4 regions of the Massilia phyllosphaerae genome follow, and region 1 is predicted to be linked to each of the others. Evidence: riboswitches for the same ligand, from Rfam matches in the RefSeq annotation. Region 1 holds a riboswitch; each other region holds the start of a gene.
What was found. Region 1 has a riboswitch for cobalamin ahead of U1H99_RS18390 (TonB-dependent receptor). Riboswitches for the same ligand answer to the same signal wherever they lie in the genome.

Region 1 (5,968 bases):
GGCGTGTCCGCGGCCAAATAGCTTATTTGCTGCGCAGGCGCCCGGCAAACGCCCCGTGCAGGCTGTTGAGCAGCTCCTCGGCCGCGATCAATTGTTCGGCCACTTCGTTGACCTTGCGCCGGTTCGAGCGCGCGTGATCGCGCAGGACTTCGAAGGCGGTGTTGCGGTCGGTCTGGAAGCGCGCCATCAGCAAGCCGACGGCCAGGCTGGTTTCGCGGCCGGCGGCCAGCGCCGCGTTCAGGTTGGCTTCGGTGCGGCGCAGCTGGCGGATCTCGTCGGCGCGCGCCAGCGCCGATTCGAAGGCCGCCAGCAAGCGCGCGGCGTCGACCGGCTTGACCACGAAGCCGACCGCGCCATGGCTGGCGGCCTGGCGCGCGGTTTCGGCGTCGTCGACCGAGGACAGGAACATGAAGGCGACCTGGGTGTGGTCCCTCAGGCGGCGCGCCAGGTCGAGGCCGGACATGCCGGGCATGTTGATGTCGAGCAGGGCCAGCGCGATGTCGCCTTCGCGCTCGGCGATGCGTTGCAGCGCCTCGGGCGCGGAAGCGGCTTCCAGCGTGTCGTAGCCGGCATGCTTCAGGACGGTGGACAGGTATTCCAGCAGGATGGCATCGTCGTCGACCAGCAGGACCAGGCGGCGGGGGGAAAGGGTCGCGTTCATTGTTATCGTTCTCGCGTGAAGAAGGAAGTGAATCGATCATTGCGGATGCAATGCCACATGACCGAAATCCGACGGCCAAAAATATAGCATGCCGGCAAGGCGCTTCGTCAATCAAATTGCATATTCCAGCGATAACGCAACATCCCGCGCGCACGATTGACAATCAATTTTGTAAAGTACGGCGACGGCCTGGTGCAGACCAAAGCCGCCTGCGACAGCATCAAGTCGTGGGCTGCGAAAACTAAGCGCCGCTACTCGCCGCCGCGCAGGAAGGCCGCTTCCTCGTAGCCGCTCAGGACCTGCGCATCCATCGGAATATGATTGGTGCGCAGAATCCTGCCCTCGCGGGCGTACACCAGGTAGACCTCCCCTGCCCCGTTTTCCTTCGGCAGGGTCCGGAATGCCGGACCGCAGCCGACCATTACCCGGTTCTTGTCGGTAGTGTAGTCGAGCACCTGGCCGTCGCGGTATACGCCCTTGATCTGCTCCCACGGCAGGAATACCGCCTGGTGGTGCTGCAGCACCCGGGACTGTCCCGACGCTAACGTCACGGTTTCCGGGGTCGAGGTCAGCGTGCTCAGCGAACCCATGAAGATCAGGTCGGCTTCCTCCTTGACCGCCGCCACTTCGGCCTTGTAGGCCGCAAGGTGTTTCGCATGCGTCTCGGCCTGCTTTTCGGGCGGGACGATGGCGCAGGCGAAGCCGGCTGCGCAATGCAGGACCAGGAGCGGGAACAGGAGGCGTGTCGTCGGCGTGCGCATCGCGGCGTCCAGGGAGTCGGGTGAAACCGCATGGTACACCCGCGCAGGCGCTGACGGACGCAGCCAATGAGCCTCTTTGCGTATAGTGGACCCATGCCCAGCCCTGCCAACTACCCCAGCACCCCGGACGGTCGCTACTTCGTCGTCAAGGACCGCCTCTGGCGCATGAGCAATCCCGATCTCGATCCGGCGCAGCGCCAGGCACTGGTCAATGCGCTGATGCAGGCCCGGCGCCAGGTCGGCGCGGCGAAGAAGGCCGCCGACCCCGAGGCCGAACGGCGCGCCCGCGCCGCGGTCGACGACGCCAAGCGCGGCCTGGGCGAACGCGGCCCGGTCTGGTGGAACGACGGCGCACCGGATTTCAACCGCAAGCTGGTGGCCAACACGCCGTATGCGGGCTGGTACGCGGCGCTTTGACCGGCCGCCACGGTGCCTCAACTATAATGACGGCGTTTGGTGCCCGCGCGCTTGTCTCGAGCGCGCAGTTAAACGGGAAACACATGGCCGCGCCGGTTCCACCGGCAGGCCAGGGTGTGCTGCCCCCGCAACGGTAAGCAAGCGTCGTCGCTGACGACAGGCCATCTCGAACGCCACTGTGCACAAGAGCCTGTCTCGGCAGGCGGGAAGAAGCGGATGGCGATGGATGGCGAGTGTGAGCAAGGCGTGAGGAGGAAGCATGGTGATCCATGCGACGACGAACAACGCCGCTCACGCTCGTCAGGCGCGCCAGCAGCGACTTCCGCCTGCTGAGACAGGCTCTTAACAGCATGGGAAGGCGAGATGGTCCGCCTTGCCAGCCCGGATACCGGCCAGACAGGTGGTACGCGCGGCCGCGAGGCGGCGCGCACCGTTCAGCCGCGCTTACGGGGAAGTGGGTGCGGCGGCAGCTTGACATCCATCCTATGAAAACCAGAGTGATACTCGGCGTCGCCGGGGCGCTGTGCGCGGCCGCGCACGCGCATGCGCAACAACCGGCGGAGAACCCGCCACAGGAAACCCAGAACACGGTCCGCGTGCTTGGCCACTACGACAACGGCGTCGGCACTTCCGACGCCGCCAGCGAAGGCAGCGTGACGGCGGCATTGATTGCCAGCCGCCCGGCGTTGCGGCCGGGCGAAGTGCTCGAATTCGTGCCCGGCGTGATCGTCACCCAGCACAGCGGCGACGGCAAGGCCAACCAGTACTTCCTGCGCGGCTTCAACCTCGACCACGGTACCGACTTCGCCACCTTCGTCGACGGCATGCCGGTCAACATGCGCACCCATGCGCATGGCCAGGGCTATACCGACCTGAATTTCCTGATCCCCGAACTGGTCAAGAACATCCACTACCGCAAGGGCCCTTACTACGCCGACGAAGGCGATTTCGCCTCGGTCGGCTCCGCGCACCTGGGCCTGGCCGACAGGCTGGACGAAGGCGTCGCCGCCCTAACCGCGGGCGCCAACGCCTACCGCCGCGGCCTGGTCACGGGCTCCACCGGCGCCGGCAACGGCACCCTGCTGTATGCGCTGGAACTGGCGCACAACGACGGCCCATGGCAGACGCCGGAAGCTTTCCACAAATCGTCGGCCCTGCTGCGCTACAGCGCCGGCACCGCCGCCGAGCGTTTCAGCCTGACCGCGATGGGCTACAAGGGTGCCTGGCACGCCACCAGCCAGATTCCGCTGCGCGCGGTGCAGGACGGCAGCCTGGACCGGTTCGCCGCGGTCGATCCCAGCGACGGCGGCAGCACGGCACGCTACAGCCTGTCTGGCGAATGGCGCCGCCGCGGCCTTGACACGCTGACCGAAGCGCATGTCTACGCGGTGCGCTCCGACCTGGCGCTGTACAACGACTTCACCTACTACCTCGACGACCCGGTGAACGGCGACCAGTTCCTGCAGACCGAACGGCGCAAGATGGGCGGCTTCGATCTGTCGCACACCTGGTTCGGCCGGCTCGGCGAGCGCGCCATGAACAACGCCGTCGGCATCCAGGGCCGCTTCGACCGCATCGCCCCGCTCGGCCTGTACGCCACCGCCCGCCAGCGCGTGCTGGACACCATCGCCGAATCGCAGGTGTCGGAGGCCAGCGCCGCGCTGTGGTTCCAGAACACCGTGCAATGGACGCCGTGGCTGCGTTCCATCGCCGGCGTGCGCTACGACCGCTACCGCTTCAAGGTCGGCAGCTCGATCGCCGAGAATGCCGGCAGCGCGGACGACCACATCGCCTCGCCCAAGCTGTCGTTCGTGCTCGGCCCATGGGACAAGACCGAATTCTTCGCCAACTACGGCGAAGGCTTTCACAGCAACGATGCGCGCGGCACCACGGCCCGGCTGTCGCCGCGCGCGCGCGAGCCGGTCGAGCCGGTCACGCCGCTGGTGAAGACCCGCGGCGCCGAGATCGGCCTGCGCAGCGAGATCGTCGCGGGCCTGCAAACCTCGATCGCGCTGTGGGGCCTGCGCTCCGGCTCCGAACTGGTGTTCTCGGGCGACGCCGGCGACACCGCGCCGAGCCGCGCCAGCAAGCGCGCCGGCATCGAGTGGAACAATCACTACGTGGCCAGCCGCTGGCTGCTGCTGGATCTCGACCTGGCGGCATCGACCGCCCGCTACACCGGCTTCGACCCGGCCGGCGACCACGTCCCGGGGGCGGTCGAGCGGGTCGCCTCGTTCGGCGCCACCGTCAACGACCTCGGCCCCTGGTCGGGCGCCTTCCAGCTGCGCTATTTCGGGCCACGGCCGCTGGTGGAAGACAACAGCGTGCGCTCGGCCACCACGGCGATCGCCTACCTGCGCGCCGGCTACCGCCTGGACCGCCGCTGGCGGCTGACGGCCGACGTGTTCAACCTGTTCGACCGCAGGGCCAGCGACGTCGACTATTACTACACCTCGCGCCTGCCGGGCGAGCCGGCCGAGGGCGTCGACGACATCCACACCCACCCGGTGGAGCGGCGCACGCTGCGGCTGACGCTGCGCGCAGCGTTCTGATCCGCTTAAAAAAGCGGCAAAGGGTGACAATAAGCGGGCAATAAGCGGTAATCAAGCAGGGAGCGCTTCGGCGCTCCCGTCATTTATAATGGCCGTTTCGCTATATTTACCCTTTACCCCCGACCGCCAATCATGGAATTAGCAAAGTCTTTCGAGCCAGCCGATATCGAACAATTCTGGCGCACCGAATGGGAACAGCGCGGCTACTTCGCCGCCACCATGGACGCCGGCAAGCCGTCGTTCAGCATCCAGCTGCCGCCGCCGAACGTGACGGGCACCCTGCACATGGGCCACGCCTTCAACCAGACCGTCATGGATGGCCTGACCCGCTACTACCGCATGCGTGGCTTTAACACCGCCTGGATCCCGGGCACCGACCACGCCGGCATCGCGACCCAGATCGTGGTCGAGCGCCAGCTGGACGCCCAGAAGATCTCGCGCCATGACCTCGGCCGCGAGGAATTTGTCAAAAAAGTCTGGGAGTGGAAGGAAAAGTCGGGCAGCACCATCACCGGCCAGATGCGCCGCCTGGGCGCTTCCGCCGACTGGAACCGCGAATACTTCACGATGGACGAGCCGCGCTCGAAAACCGTGGCCGAAGTCTTCGTGCGCCTGTACGAGCAGGGCCTGATCTACCGCGGCAAGCGCCTGGTCAACTGGGACCCGGTGCTGGGCACCGCCGTCTCCGACCTGGAAGTCGACTCGCAGGAAGAAGACGGCTCGATGTGGTACATCCAGTACCCGCTGGCGGACGGCAGCGGCCACCTGACGGTCGCCACCACCCGTCCGGAAACCATGCTGGGCGACGTCGCCGTCGCGGTCGACCCGACCGACGAGCGCTACACCGCCCTGGTCGGCAAGATGCTGAAGCTGCCGCTGGTTGGCCGCGAGATCCCGATCATCGCCGACGAGTATGTGGACAAGGCCTTCGGCACCGGCTGCGTGAAGATCACGCCGGCGCACGACTTCAACGACTACGCGGTCGGCCAGCGCCACAAGCTGCCGATGCTGTCGATCATGACGCTGGAAGCGAAGATCGTCGACGACGCGCCCGAAGCCTACCGCGGCCTGGACCGCTTTGCCGCGCGCAGGAAGATCGTCGCCGACCTCGAAGAGCAAGGCCTGCTGGAACAGGTCAAGCCGCACAAGCTGATGGTGCCGCGCGGCGACCGCACCGGCGTCGTCATCGAGCCGATGCTGACCGACCAGTGGTTCGTCGCGATGAGCAAGCCGGCGCCGGAAGGCACCTTCAATCCGGGCAAGTCGATCACCGAAGTCGCCCTCGAAAAAGTGGCGAATGGCGAGATCAAGTTCGTGCCCGAGAACTGGTCCACCACCTACAACCAGTGGCTGGGCAACATCCAGGATTGGTGCATCTCGCGCCAGCTGTGGTGGGGCCACCGCATCCCGGCCTGGTATGCCGAGGACGGCCAGATCGTCGTTGCCCGCAACGAAGAAGAAGCGCAGGCCAAGGCCCAAGCCGCCGGCATCACCGGCGCGCTGCGCCGTGACGACGACGTGCTCGATACCTGGTTCTCGTCGGCGCTGGTGCCCTTCTCGACCATGGGCTGGCCCGA
Region 2 (5,968 bases), on a different contig from region 1:
CTGCAACACCTGCAAAAAGTTGCCTATCGGGGCAAGCAAACAGGCATAATAACGGACGCAAATCAACAGCCTCTCCGGCACTTAGTCAACACGCAGAGCCGGGGATCAACCTAGGAGTTTCACCATGGCATCAGTCAACAAGGTCATCATCGTCGGCAATCTCGGCCGCGATCCGGAAATCCGCTACATGCCGAGCGGCGACGCCATCGCCAACATCGCGGTGGCGACCTCGTACAAATCGAAGGACCGCAACTCGGGCGAGCAGAAAGAGCTGACCGAATGGCACCGCATTTCCTTCTTCGGCCGCCTGGCCGAAATCGTCGGCCAGTACCTGAAAAAAGGTTCGTCGGTCTACGTCGAAGGCCGCCTGCAGACCCGCAAGTACACCGATAAAGACGGCATCGAACGCTACGCCACCGACATCATTGCTGAAAACATGCAGATGCTGGGCGGCCGCCAGGGCATGGGCGGCGGCGACAGCTACGGTGGCGACGACAGCTACGGTGGTGGCGTTGGTGGCGGCTACGACGCCCCGCCGAGCCGTCCGGCCCCGCAGCGCCAGGCGCCGCCGGCACCGGCAGCCCGTCCGCAACCGAAGCCGGCTGCGAACTTCTCGGATATGGATGACGATATTCCGTTCTGAGGCCCATATCGTTATATTTTTGTTGATAAAGCCCACTTCCGTGAGGAATGTGGGCTTTTCTTTACCAACACATTGTTTTGTGGTTTAGTGTGGTTCCAGCTCAACTACTACTTGGCAAAAAAGGTTGATAGATGACGAAATTCGTCGCAACCAGTTCGTTCATGTTCGAGCAGCACCTTGCTAAGTGGGGCATGACCGGCACCGCGCCGGATTACTTGATCAAGAAGACGACTGATGCGCTTGATCAGATCGCCGCCAGCTTAAAGCAGTGTCAAGTACCGGCGCGCACACCTTAGCAACCCGGCCGTCACCAGAGCGCTTGGCTCTGGAGCTTATGGACAGATCAGACCTTGAAGTGTTTTTAACTGTAAGCGTCTACTGAACACCGTCTGGACGAGCAAAAGGTAACTCGGCCATGATTGAATTTTCGGCACAATCAATTGTGTCCACAAATTCGTTTATGGACACAAATCTTCAGTCGGTCATTTCTCCCTCCCCGCGCGTTAAGTACCGCCGCCATTCGCAGGAAGGTCAATAAGCACTAAGAGACTTTAATGTCCAGGCCCCGTCACCAAAATTCGTCTTTGAGGCGCTATTAATTACCGGCGGGTTAAACGCAACAGCGGACCCAAACTACCAAGAATGCGAAGCCTGACCATCCTTCGCTCGCCGCTCGACTCAGCACGTGTCAGCTCACCCCGTCGCTCGCGCAGCGCCCGCAAACCATGTGCTTTCTGACGCGATCAGTTATCTGGCGCAAAGGACTGTCAGCCGGCTTCATCGCCATAATCTCGAACAGGACATGGCCGATGCTGACCCGCGATCCCGTGGCATCGACCCGCCAAGGGTCGTCGTTCTCCTGTAACAGCGCAATGGGATCGCCACCGCGGCTCGATACGCTGAGCGTGCGGAACGCATGATGCGCCAACCCGCAATCAGGCAAGCCCTCGACGTAAATGATCAGGAACGCGATATGTCCGAACGACAAATGGCCGTCGAAAGACACCGAATTGACGCTGTCCTTTTGATCGGCACGTATCTTATATTCACGTAATGATGCCGGGTCAACGGAAAATCCGAGATCCCCGATCGGAATGGCCAAATCGCTGCCGGCGACGATGACGGTTTCTTCGTCCTTTTGATGGGCAGCGATGAATCGGCTCAAGCGGATCCCTTGAATATCGCACCTCAGAAACAGCTGAGCCGTACCGCGATACAGGTATTCGTAGCTTCTTTCGTACATTGTCGGCGGAACCACCTCGAAATAGCCCCCGCAGGACGCGGCTGACATCTTCGAACCGGTACCCCAGTCGTCCTGGTAATCCTGCGTCAGGCGCGCTGCCGCATTCAGCGCATTGCCGATTACCGCATCCGATGAATCGGGCTCCACGCCAGGACGCCGCCGCAGAATCTCCAGCCCTTCTTTCGCGCCGCTGCCGATCGCCAGCACGTAACCATAGGTAGGAATCTCATCATGATGCACCTCACCATCGTGGTGCAGCTCGACGTCCTCGCCGTTTGGCGTCACGACCAGGAATGAAAAGGCTTTATCGGTACGCCTTGCACGAAATTCCCTGGCATCTTGGTGTATCTCACGGCCATAAGGCTGCGTAGGCGACAAGAGCGTACACAAATAATCGAATAATTTTTGCGCCGAACCGACCGTACCGGAATACAAAAACAAACTCCTGTCCGGCAGCAGCCAAAACTTGCGGCCCAGGCCCACGGGCTGGTAACCAAGTCCACCTCGCGTATCGAGCGTATCGAGCAGCGGCGTAGCAATGCCACCGGCGGCGCTGGCCGGCCTCGAAATCAGAGAATCGACCAAGATCAGCGGATGCGTATCCGAATACAAGACGGCGACGAAGGTCATGATGATGTAGAGATGCCTAGACTGCGTCAATCTTACCCCGGCATCAGATCATGAACCAAGCTTTTTGGGCTTCAAATAAGCTTGATCTGCATCACGCACCTTGCATAAACGATGAACTAAGGACTCACCCAAAATTTACAGCGAATTCGCTGCCGATCAGAATATCCTGGCGATGTTCTGCCGCTGCGCATTCATTCCTGATGAACTGGCGCTGAAATCCAGTAGGTCGATCCTACTATCCACGTTCTAGGGTAGGCCTTGGCGACCCAAACCAGAATTCGGATCGGCCGTTGTCATATAGGCGGCCGGACGCGGTTGCGCCGCTCGTATTTCCCCCAAAGCTGGCTAGCCACTGGCGAATGAGCAGCTACCCACAAACTGATGATAAAACAGCTGTTTGACCGAGGAATCCAAGATTTATGCTGCAACCAACATATGCAGTGCTAACTCAAGGGCGTTTCGGGAGTGGCGGGTCGGCGCAACCCACAATTTTGGTGGGGATAACCGTTCTGATCGCGCCGCGTTTTTCACGTACCGATGAAAGAATCCCCGCAGTTTTTCAGGTTGCGGGGATTTTTTATGCAATCGGCATCACACATCCACCACCATCTCAAACCCGCCATAAATCATCCGCTTGCCATCGAAAGGCATGTTCTCCGGCTTCATGAACTCGGCCATGCGCGGATCCTTCATCACCTTGTCGTTGACCTCGTCGCGCTTGGCCCGCGATGCGTAGAAGATCCACGAAAACGCCACCACCTCCCCATCCTCCAGCAGCACGCTCTGCGGAAACGACGTCAGCTTGCCCGGCTTGACGTCATCGCCGATGCATTCGCGGAACTCGAGTGCGCCGTGTTGGCGCCAGATCCTGCCTGCGGCCCTGGACATGTCCTTGTAGGCGTCCAGCTTGGCACGTGGAACAGGCACCACAAAACCATCGACATACGGCATGACGTTCTCCTGTGACGAGTACTCCGATATAGACCGTCGCGGCGGCAGGAAAATCCCGCCGCCGCGACGGTCGGATCAGGCGCAGATCAAGGCCGGCTACGCATCAATGCCGCGCCGGCAGGCCGGGCCGAGGCGGCATTGCCGATGGCGCGCCAGCCACAATCCGGCATGGCAAGACTGGCACGCGGGTTCTCATCCGTGTAATATCCCGACTTTGGGTGCGTCCATTCCCGTCGGGGGATGGCGTTAAACGGGAAACCGGTGACGCCGCATGAGAAATGCGGTCATTCCGGTGCAGCCCCCGCTGCTGTAAGCCTGACGACTCCGGCAATACGCCACTGCGACGCAATCGTGGGAAGGCCCGGAGGAGGACGAAGGCGAGCCAGAATACCGGCCCGAATTGTCAGCACCATTCCCCGGGGTGACGGGAAGCCGCTGTCGACCGGCTTGCGCGCCCGCTTTCAGTCCCGCTCCCCGTCCGTCGACCGTCTTTTCAGCCTCCGTCTGGTGTCCTTATCGACCATTCGACGGGAGGTTTCGAATGCACATCATGGAAGGCTTTCTGCCGCCGGCGCATGCGCTCGGCTGGGCCGCCGTTTCCGTTCCCTTCCTGGCCTGGGGCCTGCGCTCGATGGGGCGCAGCTTGCAGGCGCATCCCGAGCGGCGCATGCTGCTCGGCGTGGCCGCCGCCTTCGCCTTTTTGCTGTCGGCCCTGAAACTGCCGTCGGTCACCGGCAGCTGCTCGCACCCGACCGGCGTCGGCCTCGGCGCGCTGCTGTTCGGCCCCGCGGCGATGGTGCCGGTGGGCTTCGTCGTGCTGTTGTTCCAGGCGCTGCTGCTGGCGCACGGCGGCCTGACCACGCTCGGCGCCAACGTGTTCTCGATGGCGATCGTCGGTCCGTTCGTTTCCTACGCCGTGTTCCGTGCCGCGGCAAAGCTGGGGGCGGGCCGCTCCGTCGCCGTGTTCCTGGCCGCATGCCTGGGTGACCTGGCGACCTACCTCACCACGTCGGCGCAACTGGCGCTGGCCTTCCCGGATGCGGTCGGCGGTTTCGACACCTCCTTCCTCAAATTCGCCGGCATCTTCGCGCTGACCCAGGTGCCGATCGCCATCAGCGAAGGCCTGTTGACGGTGCTGGTGGTGAACGCGATGGCGCGCTTCAATGCGCACGAGCTGCGCGCGCTGCCGGTGATGGCCTTGCGCACGCGGGAGGGCGCATGAAAACGCGCAACTGGCTGCTGTGGGCGGCCATCGTCCTGCTGACCGTGCTGCCGCTGTGCCTGATCGGCGCGCCGCCCGGGAGCGAAGGCGTATTTGGCGGCTCCGACGACCGCGCCCAGCAGGCCATCGGCACCATCGCGCCGCACTATAAACCCTGGTTCGCGCCGGTGTTCCAGCCGGCCAGCAGCGAGATCGCCTCGCTGCTGTTCGCGCTGCAGGCTGCCATCGGCGCCGGCGTGATCGGCTACTGGCTCGGTTTGTCGGTGGCGCGCGAGCGTGCGCGCAAGAGCGAGCTTGCGGTCGCATCTTCGGAGCAGGGTCCACGTGCGGATTGAAACGGCCGCCTACGCCAGCCACTGGCAGGGCGTCGCCCCCTCGGCCAAGGCCCTGTTCGCGCTGGGCGGCATGGGCGCGGCCTGGGTCGCCACGCGTCCCGGCACGCTGGCCGTGCTGGCGGCCGTGCTGGCACTGGCCGCGTTGATCGGCGCGCGCGTACCGTTACGGACTTATGTGGCGGTGGCCTTGCCGCCGCTCGGCTTCCTGCTGCTGTCCTGCCTGACGATGCTGGTGACGCCCGGCGTTGACGGCAGCTGGCACTGGGCTAATTCGATGTGGCCGGCGGTGGCACGCACCGCCGGGCGTTCGCTGGCGATGCTGGCGGCGCTGCTCGGTTTTGTGCTGACCACGCCGCTGCCCGACCTGCTGGCGCTGCTGCGCCGCCTGCGCACGCCCGAACTGCTGCTCGATTTGATGGCGCTGTGCTACCGCATGCTGTTCGTGCTGCGCCAGGCCTGGGAAGAGGGCGTCACGGCGCAGAGCGCGCGCCTCGGTTACCGCGGCTGGCGCCACGCCTGGCGCTCGACCGGCCTGCTGGCCGGGCAGATGGCGGTGCAGGTATGGCAGCGCGCCAGCGCCCTGCAGATGGCGGCCGAGGCGCGCGGCTACCAGGGCACCTTGCGTTTCCTGCCGGCCGAGTTCCCGCAGGCGCGCCGCCAGACTGCGTGGGCGGCATTGGCTGCGGCGCTATTGCTGCTGGTCGCGGCCGGAGACCGCGTATGAATCGCATCATCGAGATGCAGGCGGTCGGCCACGCCTTTGCCGACGGCAGCAGCGGCCTGCGCGACTGCAGCCTGGCGCTGGGCCGCGGCCGCCGTCACGCGCTGCTGGGCGCCAACGGCGCCGGCAAGACCACGCTGCTGCAGCACCTGAACGGTCTGCTGCGCCCGACCGCCGGCCGGCTGCTGCTGGACGGCCAGCCTTACGACTATGGCCGCGGCGG
Region 3 (5,968 bases), on a different contig from region 1:
CTGCACGCCACCGCCATCGATCCGCTCGACGTGCTGGCCGCTTTCGGCGGCTTCGAGATCGCGATGATGACCGGCGCCATGCTGCAGGCGGCGCAGCAACGCAAGGTGCTGCTCATCGACGGCTTCATCGTGACTAGTGCCCTGCTGGTGGCGGCGCGCATCGAACCGGCGATCCTCGATTACTGCGTGTTCGCCCACTGCTCGGACGAAGCCGGCCACCGCCGCATGCTCGATGCACTGGAGGCGAAGCCGCTGCTGCAGCTCGGCCTGCGCCTGGGTGAAGGCACCGGCGCCGCCCTCGTCCTGCCGCTGCTGCACGCGGCCGCCAACTTCCTCGACCAGATGGCGACCTTTGCCTCGGCCAGCGTCAGCGAGCAAACCGGCAAGAACGCTGACGACTAAAACCATGCAGCAGATCCGCCTCTTCTTCATCGCGCTGCAATTCTTTACCCGCCTGCCGATCCCGGCCTGGGTCGGCTTCGAGGCCAGCTGGCTGCAGCACGCGTCGCGCTACTTCCCGCTGGTCGGCTGCGTGGTGGCGGCCATCGCCGCCGCCGTCTACTGGGCGGCGGCACTGGTGCTGCCGGCGCCGGTGGCGGCGGTGCTGTCCACCGCCGCCTCGATCTACGCCACCGGCGCCTTCCATGAAGACGGCTTCGCCGATACCTGCGATGGCCTCGGCGGCGGAATGACGCGGGAACGGGTGCTCGAGATCATGAAGGATTCGCGGGTCGGCGCCTACGGTGCGATCGGCATCGTCTGCATGCTGGCCGCCAAGCTCTCGAGCCTGGCGATGCTGCCGCCGCAAGCGGCGATCGCGGCCCTGTTCCTGGCCCACCCGCTGTCGCGCCTGGCGGCGACCTCGCTGATCTGGAAACTCGAGTACGTGCGCGGCGAGGGCAAGGCCAAGCCGCTGGCACAGCAGATGACGGGCGCGGAATTCGCGATCGCCGCGGCGACGGCCCTGCTGCCCGCCGCCGTGCTGCTCGCCGCCGGCCTCACCTCCCCTGCGGCAGTGAGCGGTGCCGTACTGGCCGCGCTGGCCGCAGCGCTGTGGCTGGGCCGCAAATTCGTGCGCCGCCTCGGCGGCTACACCGGCGACTGCCTCGGCGCCGTGCAGCAGGTGGCGGAAGCCCTCATCTATATGACGGTGCTGGCCACGCTCGGCCACGGTGCCTGAGGCGCCGCATGAAGCTGCACCTGGTGCGCCACCCTCAACCCGACGTCGCGCCCGGCCTCTGCTACGGCGCGACCGACGTCCCGGTCGCCGCGGCCGAACTGGCGCGCGTGCAGGCGACGCTGGAAGCGCAAGGCTTGCCCGGTCGCCTGCCGGTGTACGCCAGCCCGCTGCAGCGCTGCGCCCTGCTGGCCCGGCGCCTGCAACCGGCCAGCCTGCACATCGATGCGCGCCTGGCCGAGATGGATTTCGGCCGCTGGGAGATGCGTCCCTGGTCCGGCATCGCGCGCGGCGAAGTCGACGCCTGGGCCGATGACCTGCTCCACCATCGGCCCGGTGGCGCCGAGAACGTGCTCGACGTCGCACGCCGCGTGGCCGGCTTCGTCGACACCGTGCGGACCGGCGCCAGTGCCGACGGGGGCGCGGAAGCACTGGTGATCTGCCATGCCGGCACCATCCGCCTGCTGCTGGCGATGCAGTCCGGCCTGCCCCTGGAACAGGCCGCGCTGCAGGCCGCCGCCACGCCGCACCGCATCGGCTATGGCGAAATTCTGGTGCTGGAGTTCTGACAAGGCGCCGGCGCGACCGTATAATGACGCCGTTTTGGTGCTCGCGCCTGTGCTCACAGGTGCAGTTAAACGGGAAACACGAAGCTCGCGAAGAGTTGAACGTGTGCTGCCCCCGCAACGGTAAGCAAGTGCCGCGTCATGGATGCGGCAACCGTCCTCACACACCACTGTGCGTACGCATGGGAAGGTCGGACGGCCATACTTGCCAGCCCGGATACCGGCCAAAAGGTGGAAGCGCGCCGGCATGCCGTGGCGCTTCTGTTCAATCTGGCCGGCGGGGACGCCGGCTGGTTGTCAAACCAAGAACGACCATCATGCACCACCGAGTTCCACGGCAAGCCGCCGCATTGGCCCTTGCCCTTTCTGCCTCCACCGCCTTCGCTGCGCCCGATTCTGCGCCGGAGACCGTCGTCGTCACCGCCACCCGCACGCCCGAGCGTGCCGACCAGGTCATCGCCGACACCACCGTCATCGGTCGCGACGAGATCGCGCGAGCCGGCGCCGGCTCGGTTGCCGACGTCCTGGCGCGCCAGCGCGGCATCGAGATCGTCCGCAACGGCGGCCCGGGCGCCAGCACCAGCGTGTTCCTGCGCGGCGCCAACAGCAACCAGGTCGTGGTCCTGATCGACGGCGTGCGCATCGGCTCCTCGACCAGCGGCGCGGCCAGCTGGAATGCGATTCCGCTGTCGGCCATCGATCACATCGAAGTCGTCTACGGTCCCCTGAGCACCCTGTACGGCGCGGATGCGATCGGCGGCGTGGTCCAGATCTTCACCCGTAAAAGCGCCGGCGCGCCGCAACTGGACGCCAGCCTCGGCGGCGGCAGCTACGGCACCCGCCAGTACGACGCCGCCATCCATGGTGCGAGCGGCATCGTCAGCTACGCATTCGGCACTGCCCACGAGGAAGCGGACGGCTTCTCCGCGACCCGCCCCGGCGCATTCGGCTACAACCCGGACGACGACGGCTACAGCCGCAACAGCGCCAACGGCCGCATCGCGGTGCGGCTGGCCGAAGGTATCGACGCCGGCGTCCAGTTCCTGAAGAGCCGCCTGCGCGCCCAGTACGACAATGGTGCAGCCGCCTTTGACGCCCGCAACTTCCAGGACATCGACAGCTACGCCGCCTTCCTCGACGGCCGCATCCAGCCCAACTGGCGCAGCAGCCTGCAGTGGGCGCGCTCCAGCGACAGGCTGGGCAACTTCGGCGGCGCCGCGCCCGCGGACGCCAGCCAGATCAACACGCGCCAGGATGAAATCACCTGGCACAATACGTTCGCCATCGGTGCCGACACCCTGCAGCTGCTGGCGGCCCACCGCAAGGAATCCGTGCTGTCCACCTCCGGCGCCGCTACCCCGACCAGTCCCCCGAGTCCGTTGAACGGCAGCCGCGTCACCAACTCGGTGGCCGCTTCCTACGACCTGCGCCGCGGCAGCCACCTGGTCGACCTCAGCGCGCGCAACGACCACTCGGTGTACGGCGCGAAGACCACCGGCGCGGCCGGCTATGCCTACGAATTCAGCCGCCAGCTGCGCGCCAGCGCCAGCGTCGGCACCAGCTTCCGCGCCCCGACCTTCAACGAACTGTATTACCCCGGCTACGGCCTGCCCAGCAACAAGCCGGAACAGGGCCGCAATGCCGAAGCTGCGCTGCGCTACCAGGTATCGGGCGGCGAACTGCAGGCCGGTTACTACCGCAACCGCCTGACCGACATGATCGTCACGGTCAACCCCTGCCCAAGCCGGACCGGCAGCTGCGCCTACAACGTCAACCACGCGCTGCTCGAAGGCTGGACGCTGTCGGCCACCAGCCGGATCAAGGGTATCGACCTGCGCGCCAGTGCCGACTTCCAGGATCCGCGCGACGAGACCACCGGCAAGCAGCTGGCCCGGCGCGCACGCCGTCACGTCAACCTCAGCGCCAGCCACACGACCGGCCGGCTGGAGAGCGGCATCGAACTGCAGGCCTCCGGCCAGCGCTTCGATGACGCCGCCAACAGGAACCGCCTCGGCGGCTATGGCCTGCTGAACCTGACCACCAGCTGGCGTTTCAATCCCGACTGGTCGCTGCTGGTCCGCCTCGACAACGCGGCCGACAAGCGCTACGAACTGGCGCGCAACTACGGCACCGCCGGACGCAGCTGGTTCGCGGCGCTACGCTACGGCGTCCGCTAATCCATTACCAACCGCACCGCATGCATCCAGCCCAAGCCCGTCCTCCGCGTCCATTGCCCCAGCGCGCCCTCCTGATCGTCGGCGCGCTGCTGCTCGCGGCCGTCGCCAGCCTGCTGGTGGCCGGCATGACGGGCTCGATCGCCATCGCACCGGACGAGCTGCCGGCTGCGCTGGTCCAGGTGCTGCATGGCCGGAGCGACTCGATGGCGGCGACGCTGCTGGAGCTGCGCGCCGGCCGCGCCCTCACCGCCTTCGTCACCGGCGGCGCGCTGGCCCTGGCCGGCGTCATGATGCAGGCGCTGCTGCGCAACCCGCTGGCCGATCCATATATATTAGGGATCTCGGCCGGCGCCTCGGTCGGCGCCCTGCTGGCGCTGCTGCTGATGTGCGCGGCGGCCACGGTCGACGCGGCGGCTTTGGCCGGCGCCGTCGGCGTGGCGATGCTTTTGTACCTGTTCGCGCGGCGCGACATGCGCAGCGGCGCCGCTATCGAGGGAGGCACCTCGATGCTGCTGCTGACCGGCGTGATCCTGTCGTCGAGCTGCATGGCGCTGGTCACGCTGATGCTGTCGATCGCGCCCGAGGGACGGCTGCGCAGCATGGTGTTCTGGATGATCGGCGACCTGGCCGGCGCGCCGGTGCGGGCACTGCCCTGGATCGTGCTCGGCGGCGCCCTGCTGTATGCGCTGCGCAGTGCGCGCGCGATGAACGTGGTCGCCCTCCATGCCGACAACGCCGGCACCCTCGGCATCCGCGTCGGCACGCTGCGCAAGGGCCTGTTCTTCGTGTCCGGCCTGCTGACCGCCAGCGCGGTGACCAGCGCCGGCTCGATCGGCTTCATCGGCCTGATCATCCCGCACGCCTGCCGCTTCGCCTTCGGCCCCGACCACCGCGTGCTGATCCCGGCCGCGGTGCTGGGCGGCGGCAGCTTCCTGGTTCTGTGCGACACGCTGGCACGCACCGTGGTCGCGCCGACCCAGCTGCCGGTGGGTGCGATCACGGCCCTGATCGGGGCGCCGGTCTTTCTCTATCAACTGCACCAGTTGCGTAAATGAGGCGCAAATGACGATCGCGACCCGACAACTCGCACTGCGCGCCGGCGGCCGCACCCTGGTGCAGGATCTGGACTGGCAGGTAGGGCAAGGGGAATGCTGGAGCATCATCGGCCGCAACGGCGCCGGCAAGAGCACGCTGCTGCGCACGCTGGCCGGCCTGCGCACGCCCGAAGCCGGCGCGGTCCAGATCGACGGCACCCCGGTCGCGGCCTGGAAGCTGGAAGACCTGGCGCGCCGGCGCGCCTACCTGGCCCAGTCGCGCCACGACGCCTTTGCTTACAGCGTGATCGAGACCGTGCTGTCGGCGCGCCATCCCTACCACGCCAACCGCTACTGGGAAGGCAGCGACGACCACGCGGCCGCCATGCGGGCGCTGGCGGCGATGGAAGTCGACGGCCTGGCGGCGCGCGACGTGCGCACCCTGTCCGGCGGCGAGCGCCAGCGCGTGGCGATCGCCGCCCTGCTGGCCCAGGACACGGCGCTGCTGCTGCTCGACGAACCGGCCAATGCGCTCGACCTGGCGCACCAGGTGCAGGTGATGGGCCTGCTGGCACGCCTGTGCCGGCAGCAGCACAAGACCGTCGTCATGATCGGCCACGACCTGACGCTGGCGCACGGCATCTCGAGCCACGCCCTGCTCCTGAAAGGCGACGGCAGCTGGTACGCCGGCCCGATCGCCGACGCCATGCAGGCCGCGCGCCTGAGCGACACCCTCGGCCACCCGATCGAGACCATCGAACACGGCGGCCGCCGCATCTTCATTCCCCGGGAGACCAACCATGACTGAGCCGACCGACGACACCAATCCGGACACGAGTTTGGATATTAATGAGCGCCACCGCCTGCGCATGGCACGCAAGAAGGCGGTCATCGACGCCAAGATCGCCTCCGCCGACAAGCAGGTCGGCATCATCATCGTCAATACCGGCAACGGCAAGGGCAAGAGCTCGAGCGCCTTCGGCATGGCCGCGCGCGCGCTCGGCCACGGCATGA
Region 4 (5,678 bases), on a different contig from region 1:
GATCGCCACCTGGAACGTCTGGCCGGGCTTCAGCCAGGCCAGCCAGCCGCTGGGCACGATGAACTGGAGTTCGAGGACGGAATCGTCAAGAATGTCGAGTATGGGCTGGCCCGCCTGTACGTATTGCTGTTCACGCACCTTTTGCTCGGCCACACGTCCCGAGAACGGGGCCGTCACCCGGCACTTCGACATGAGGGTGGTGCCGGCGGCGACCTCAGCTCTGGCTTTTGCGGACTCGGCCGCCGAGACGTCGAGTTCGACCTTGCCGACCGAATTCAATTCGTTCAGGCGCTGGTTCGCTTTCCAGGCAATTTCCGCGGCTGACAGCGCCGCCTTGGCCTTGATCAGTTGGGCTTGCTGCATGGAGCAATCGAAGCTGATGAGCGTGGCGCCGGCGCGGAAGGCTCCGCCCTCGGCGACGGGCAGGCGGTCCACCTTGGCACCGAATTCCGCCGCCAGTGTCGTATAGCGCAGCGGCGAGAGCTGGGCGCGGATATCGCGCTGGTCGAGCGCGCTCGACGTCGGTTTGAGTGGCTGGGCTGGCAACGCGGCGGTGGCCTGCTGCGCAGCCATGACCAGGATGGATTGCAGCGCTAGCGCGGTCCAGCGCGGATGAGATCGATTCATGGCGTTCAAGGGTTGGCTTGGGTCGGATTAACGCGCATCGACGCGCTGACCGCGCGGGTCAGGTCCGCAAGGGGCGCATCGTCGGCCATGCCGAGCATCGGCTCCAGGCCAAGTGTAGCCTGGAGCTTGCCGGCCGTGGCCTGGGCTTGGGCCAGCGCCTGGTAGCGTCGCAGATGACTCAGAAGAACTGTGGTTCGGTTGGCCACGACGTCGAGCTTGCTTTGTGCCTGGACTTCGCCGCGATTTGCGGCATGGCGCGCGATTTCGCTATCGACTTTCCAGATGGCGTCTGCGCGATCCAGCTGACGCAGCGCGTTCTGGTATTGCAGGCGTGCCAGGTGCACCTGGGCCAAAACCGCCATCTGGGTCGCCACGCGGCGCTGGTCGGCGAGCGCGACGCCGGCCTCGGCGAGGCGCTTTTGCGCCGGCGCGGACAGCAGGCCGAGCAAGTTATACGATACCTGCAGGCCGGCCTCGTTCCAGTTCTGGTAGATCAGGTAGCTGTCATTGCTGTGGCGGCGGCCATAGTTGAACGACAAGCCGGGGAACAACTTCAGCAGCGTGCGTCGCGTTTCGACTGAGGCGACGCGGGCGTTGTACATCGATTCGCGCAGGTCAGGGTTGTTCGCCAGAGCCAGTTCTTCCATTTTTTCGATGGGAATCGCCAGCCACTCAGCGCCGCTTTTTTCTTCGGCTTCCTGGACGACGATGTTCTGCGTCAGCGGCAGGTTGATCAGTGCTGCGAGTTCCACTTTGGCCGACGACAGTTCCTGGTCGATCGCTTCAAGCAGACGAAGATTTTCCAGCAGCTGGCGTTGGTAGCGCAAAGCGTCCACCGGGTTGCGTAGGCGTTCTGCTTCGGCCTGGCGAGAATCGGCAAGCGCTTCCTCGGCGACAATGATCGACGCCTCGACGTCGCCACGCAACTTTTGCGCGCTGGCGGTGCGCCAGAATGCGGTGCGGACGTCCTGTATCAACAAGTGCATGGCTTTGCGACGCCGCTCAGCGGCGATGAGTACCTTATCGCCGTTCTGCTGCGCAGCGTAGTAGCTTTGGCCGAAATCGAGCAGGCTCCAGGTGAACGTCAGGTCGTAGGTGGTTGCCACCCGGTCGCTTGAGATAAACGGATTCGCCAGCGACGGTTGGCCTGTCACGGAATCGATGCTACGCGTGATGAGGTCGTTGTTGCGGTAGCGATATCCGGCGTCAGCCATCAATTTCGGTAGCGCGTCGTAGGCGCCGGCATCCAGCTGCCCTTGCGCCAGTGCGACTTCCAGCGCGCGTGCGCGTCGATCGAGGTTGTATTTGATGGCGCGAGCAACGGCCTCATCGAACGATAACGGTCCCTGTAACGGCTCCACACCCTGCTGCGCGCGTGCACGATCGGCCGCGATCGTCGATGCCACGTCGGCCGCGCTCAAGGGATGGGTATGCGTGGTGGCGCAGCCGGTGAGTGTGATAAGGGCGCACAACGAAGCGACCACAATGAAACGCTTGGAAGGAATTGGCATGTGGAAATATAGTTTATGACTGTTATGGCTCGACCCAGTGGACGGCACTACCTGTCTTTGCATTGATTATTGATGCAAGGAAACACTAAAATTCTATGATCTCGGTTACCCCTTGTCACGGTTTAAATTTGCTTTCTTCATCGTCGTGGCAACGGAGAGACAGTTTTCGGATGGTGGCGACTAATCGTATAAGAGGAATGAATTGGTTATCTGGTCAACCAGAAAACAGGTCTTGTTATTTTGCATATTTGCCTGTCCTTTTGCTACGATCGTCGGTTGAGGATGGTAGACCAGACCTTTTTTTCTAAGAGGTGAGCGCTGCCATTCGCGTCATCGTATGCGCCATGCGAATCACATCATTCGCTATCTCGCGTCGCTATGCGGCCCGCGCTGTCAGGGTCGCGTCCGTTGACATTGCTGGCTTTTTGCCGAGTTCGCTTTTGCTTATTGCGGAGATCCGTGACACTCCGCGAGATTTTTCGCCTTGACACTATGCTATCCGAACGAACCGTCTGCTATTGACCAGGGGCTGGCGCTGAGTCGCTGGTCGATAATCACTCGTATGACAGTCGCTTTTCGATGACCGTCGCCGGTCGACACGTCATCGTCGGTTAACGACTTTTTCTGGTTCTAGTGGAAATGCCTGTTTGATGGTTTTTACTGCGATCGCTTTCACAGAAAGGAGTAGATTTACTCCGTGACCAGACTGCGTTTAGTTAATCGCGTGGTCCTGATTAGAAATCAGTTTATATTGGAAATGAGAAGATTGTGGGATAGATATCGCGTGAACTCGGGCACGGCATGACATGCTATTAGCCAACACCTGCCAGGGTACCAATAGGCCGATTTTCTAAAAGCTCGGCGAGCTCAACCGGATTACGTGAGTTGAGCTAGAGATCAGGCTGCAAGCATAACGCGAATCCGACCGGGATATTAACTTGGTACGGGCTTTCGTCGGTAGGCAGCCAAACTCACAGGCAATCGCTGATAGATGGCAATTTCAAACTGACAATCCCGCGCGCCGTCTGTACAATTCCGCGTTCGAGTGAACGGTGTCCCGCCATCGACCGATGGCGGGGTGAAACGGGAAGCCGGTGAAGCGCGGGATCCTCATCCCACGCCATTCCGGCGCAGCCCCCGCTGCTGTAAGCCTGACGAACCGGTCCGACGCCACTGCGCCATGCGCGGGAAGGCAGGACCGGGGAGGAAGACGGCGAGCCAGAAGACCGGCCGTTCACCTTGAAAGCGCGAGACCCGGGGTGTGGTCTCGCACCTTGGCGTTCCTGATTTTCTCGTACCTGTTGCCGGGCATGGCATGCCCGTGGGCGCGCGCGCGCTCATACGAAGGGCAGAGGAAAGCGGAGAACGCCGGTCACACATTGGAAAGACAAGAAATGAACGACAGCATGCAAAACCCCCGCTGGCAGAAAGCCGCCTGGGCCGCCGGTTCCCTCGCGCTCGCCGTTGGCGCCAACAGTGCGGCCCAGGAGCAGGCGCTGAATACGGTGGAAATCACCGAGACCCGCCTGGCGCGCAGCGCCACCTTTTCCCTGGACGACCGCAACGAGACCGGCTCGCGGCTCGGCCTCAGCGCACGCGACACTCCCGCCAGCGTGAGCACGCTCGGCAGCGCCGACATCGCCGAGCGCAGCCTCACGCGCGCGCAGGACGTCGTGGTGCGCATGCCCGGCATGAGCGAATCCCCCGCGCCCGGCAATGGCGGCACCAGCCTGTCGGCGCGCGGTTTCGGCGGCCACAATTCGGTGGCGCAGCTGGTGGACGGCACTCGCCTGGTCGTCGCCGCCGGCACGATCACCTATCCGTTTTCCACCTGGCCCCTTGAAGCGGTGGAAGTGCTGCGCGGCCCAGCGTCGGTGCTGTACGGCGACGGCGCCATCGGCGCCGCCGTCAACTACGTCACCAGGAAGCCGCGCTTCGACCGCACGCGCGGCGAAGCTTTCCTGGCTGCCGGTTCCTTCGATACGGTGCAGGGCGGCGTCGGCGTCAGCGGCCCGGCGGGGGACGGCGTCGCGTATTCGGTCTACGTGGATGCCGACAAGAGCCGGGGCTACCGGCGCGATAACGGCTACGAGCGGCAGAATTTGTCCGCGGCGCTGGCATGGCGGATCAACCAGGACCTCACGGCGACGGGGTCGCTGGACGCCGGCCATAACGACGACGCGCGCTACTTCGGCACGCCGCTGCGCAACGGCCGGCTCGACCCGGACTTGCGCCGTACCAGCTTCAACGTCGAAAACGCACTGGTGCGCTACAACGACCGGGTCGGCCGCCTGCGCCTCGAATACCATGCCGCGCCCGGTCTGCTCGTGCGCAACGAGAGCTACTACATCACCAGCAAGCGCCACTGGCGCAATGCAGAAAGCTACGCCTTGAATGCCGCCGGCACGCGCGTCAACCGGAGCGACTACCTGGAAATCCTGCATGACCAGGAGCAGGCGGGCAATCGCTTCGACGCAGTTGTCGACGGCCGCATCGCCGGCCGCGCCAACCGGCTGGTGGTCGGCCTCGAGTGGTATCGCACGCGCCTCATCCACAGCAACAATTCGCCCTACGGCGGCGCCAGCGTGGTCGATCCCCACGATTTCATGCCCGGCTATTTCGTCAGCCCGGTCCCCACCGTCGCGAGCCGCCGCGCGGAGATGACAACCGGCGCCTTCTTTGCCGAGGATGTGCTGGACATCGCGGCGGACTGGAAACTGGTGGCAGGCCTGCGCCGCGACGCCATGAATTTCGACAACCTGGACCTGCGTACAGGGGTCGCACTGGGCAAGGACTATCATCCTGTCACGGGGCGCGTGGGTGCCGTATGGAAGCCGGCCGCGCAGTTGTCGCTGTATGGCCAGTTCGGCACCGCCACCGATCCGCTGAGCGGCGCGCTGTCGCTGCCGAACGGCTCAGTCAGCTACGACCTGACGCGTGGCCGGCAGCTGGAATTCGGCGCCAAGGGTGGGATGCCGGCGGTAAAGGGCGAGTGGACCGTCGCCGCCTACCGCATCGAGAAGCGCAACCTGCTGTCGCGCGATCCGGACAATCCTTCCGTGGCCCAGCAAGTCGGCCAGCAGTCGTCGACCGGCCTCGAACTGGCCTTTGTAGCCGAGCCGCTGCGCGGCTGGACCATCGACGCCAACGCCGCCGTGCTGCGCGCGCGCTACGACGATTTCAAGGAGATCGTGGGCGGCGTCCCTGTGGCGCGCGACGGCAATACCCCGGCCGGCGTGCCCGAGCGCACGGCCAGCTTGTGGACCCGCTACCGCTTCCTGCCGCAATGGGATGCGGGCCTGGGCGCACGCTACGTGGGCCTGCGCCAGTCTAATTCAGCGAACACCGCCAACTTGCCGGCCTACACGGTCCTCGACGCCTCGCTGGCGTGGCGCCAGTCGTCGGCGTTGACCCTGGTCCTGGCCGTCAAGAACCTGGCCGACCGCGACTACGCCCTGTCGGGCAGCGGTGGCGTGCGCTGGCTGCTTGGAGCGCCTCGCACCCTGCAGCTGACGGCGCGTACCAGCTTCTGATCCGCGA

Region 2: another riboswitch for cobalamin. It lies ahead of U1H99_RS15385 (energy-coupling factor ABC transporter permease); the one in region 1 lies ahead of U1H99_RS18390 (TonB-dependent receptor).
Region 3: another riboswitch for cobalamin. It lies ahead of U1H99_RS29845 (TonB-dependent receptor plug domain-containing protein); the one in region 1 lies ahead of U1H99_RS18390 (TonB-dependent receptor).
Region 4: another riboswitch for cobalamin. It lies ahead of U1H99_RS29630 (TonB-dependent receptor); the one in region 1 lies ahead of U1H99_RS18390 (TonB-dependent receptor).

Annotation. Positions count from the first base shown of each region.
Region 1 covers NZ_JAXSQX010000004.1:569,538-575,505, forward strand. Annotated here, with positions in the region: gene U1H99_RS18370 (GlxA family transcriptional regulator) at 1-21, shown strand, start outside; gene U1H99_RS18375 (ANTAR domain-containing response regulator) at 23-661, opposite strand; gene U1H99_RS18380 (hypothetical protein) at 913-1,422, opposite strand; gene U1H99_RS18385 (hypothetical protein) at 1,516-1,839, shown strand; cobalamin riboswitch at 1,860-2,250, shown strand; gene U1H99_RS18390 (TonB-dependent receptor) at 2,325-4,391, shown strand; gene U1H99_RS18395 (valine--tRNA ligase) at 4,524-5,968, shown strand, end outside.
Region 2 covers NZ_JAXSQX010000003.1:622,344-628,311, forward strand. Annotated here, with positions in the region: gene ssb (single-stranded DNA-binding protein) at 125-643, shown strand; gene U1H99_RS15370 (hypothetical protein) at 775-939, shown strand; gene U1H99_RS15375 (hypothetical protein) at 1,332-2,516, opposite strand; gene U1H99_RS15380 (DUF1428 domain-containing protein) at 3,108-3,467, opposite strand; cobalamin riboswitch at 3,669-3,880, shown strand; gene U1H99_RS15385 (energy-coupling factor ABC transporter permease) at 4,009-4,689, shown strand; gene U1H99_RS15390 (energy-coupling factor ABC transporter substrate-binding protein) at 4,686-5,024, shown strand; gene cbiQ (cobalt ECF transporter T component CbiQ) at 5,014-5,748, shown strand; gene U1H99_RS15400 (energy-coupling factor ABC transporter ATP-binding protein) at 5,745-5,968, shown strand, end outside.
Region 3 covers NZ_JAXSQX010000017.1:7,257-13,224, reverse strand. Annotated here, with positions in the region: gene cobT (nicotinate-nucleotide--dimethylbenzimidazole phosphoribosyltransferase) at 1-402, shown strand, start outside; gene U1H99_RS29855 (adenosylcobinamide-GDP ribazoletransferase) at 407-1,180, shown strand; gene U1H99_RS29850 (histidine phosphatase family protein) at 1,189-1,746, shown strand; cobalamin riboswitch at 1,765-1,986, shown strand; gene U1H99_RS29845 (TonB-dependent receptor plug domain-containing protein) at 2,061-3,920, shown strand; gene U1H99_RS29840 (FecCD family ABC transporter permease) at 3,941-4,975, shown strand; gene U1H99_RS29835 (ABC transporter ATP-binding protein) at 4,983-5,762, shown strand; gene cobO (cob(I)yrinic acid a,c-diamide adenosyltransferase) at 5,755-5,968, shown strand, end outside.
Region 4 covers NZ_JAXSQX010000014.1:358-6,035, reverse strand. Annotated here, with positions in the region: gene U1H99_RS29640 (efflux RND transporter periplasmic adaptor subunit) at 1-627, opposite strand, end outside; gene U1H99_RS29635 (TolC family protein) at 633-2,138, opposite strand; cobalamin riboswitch at 3,172-3,387, shown strand; gene U1H99_RS29630 (TonB-dependent receptor) at 3,545-5,671, shown strand; partial or broken gene U1H99_RS29625 (PepSY domain-containing protein) at 5,678-5,678, shown strand, end outside.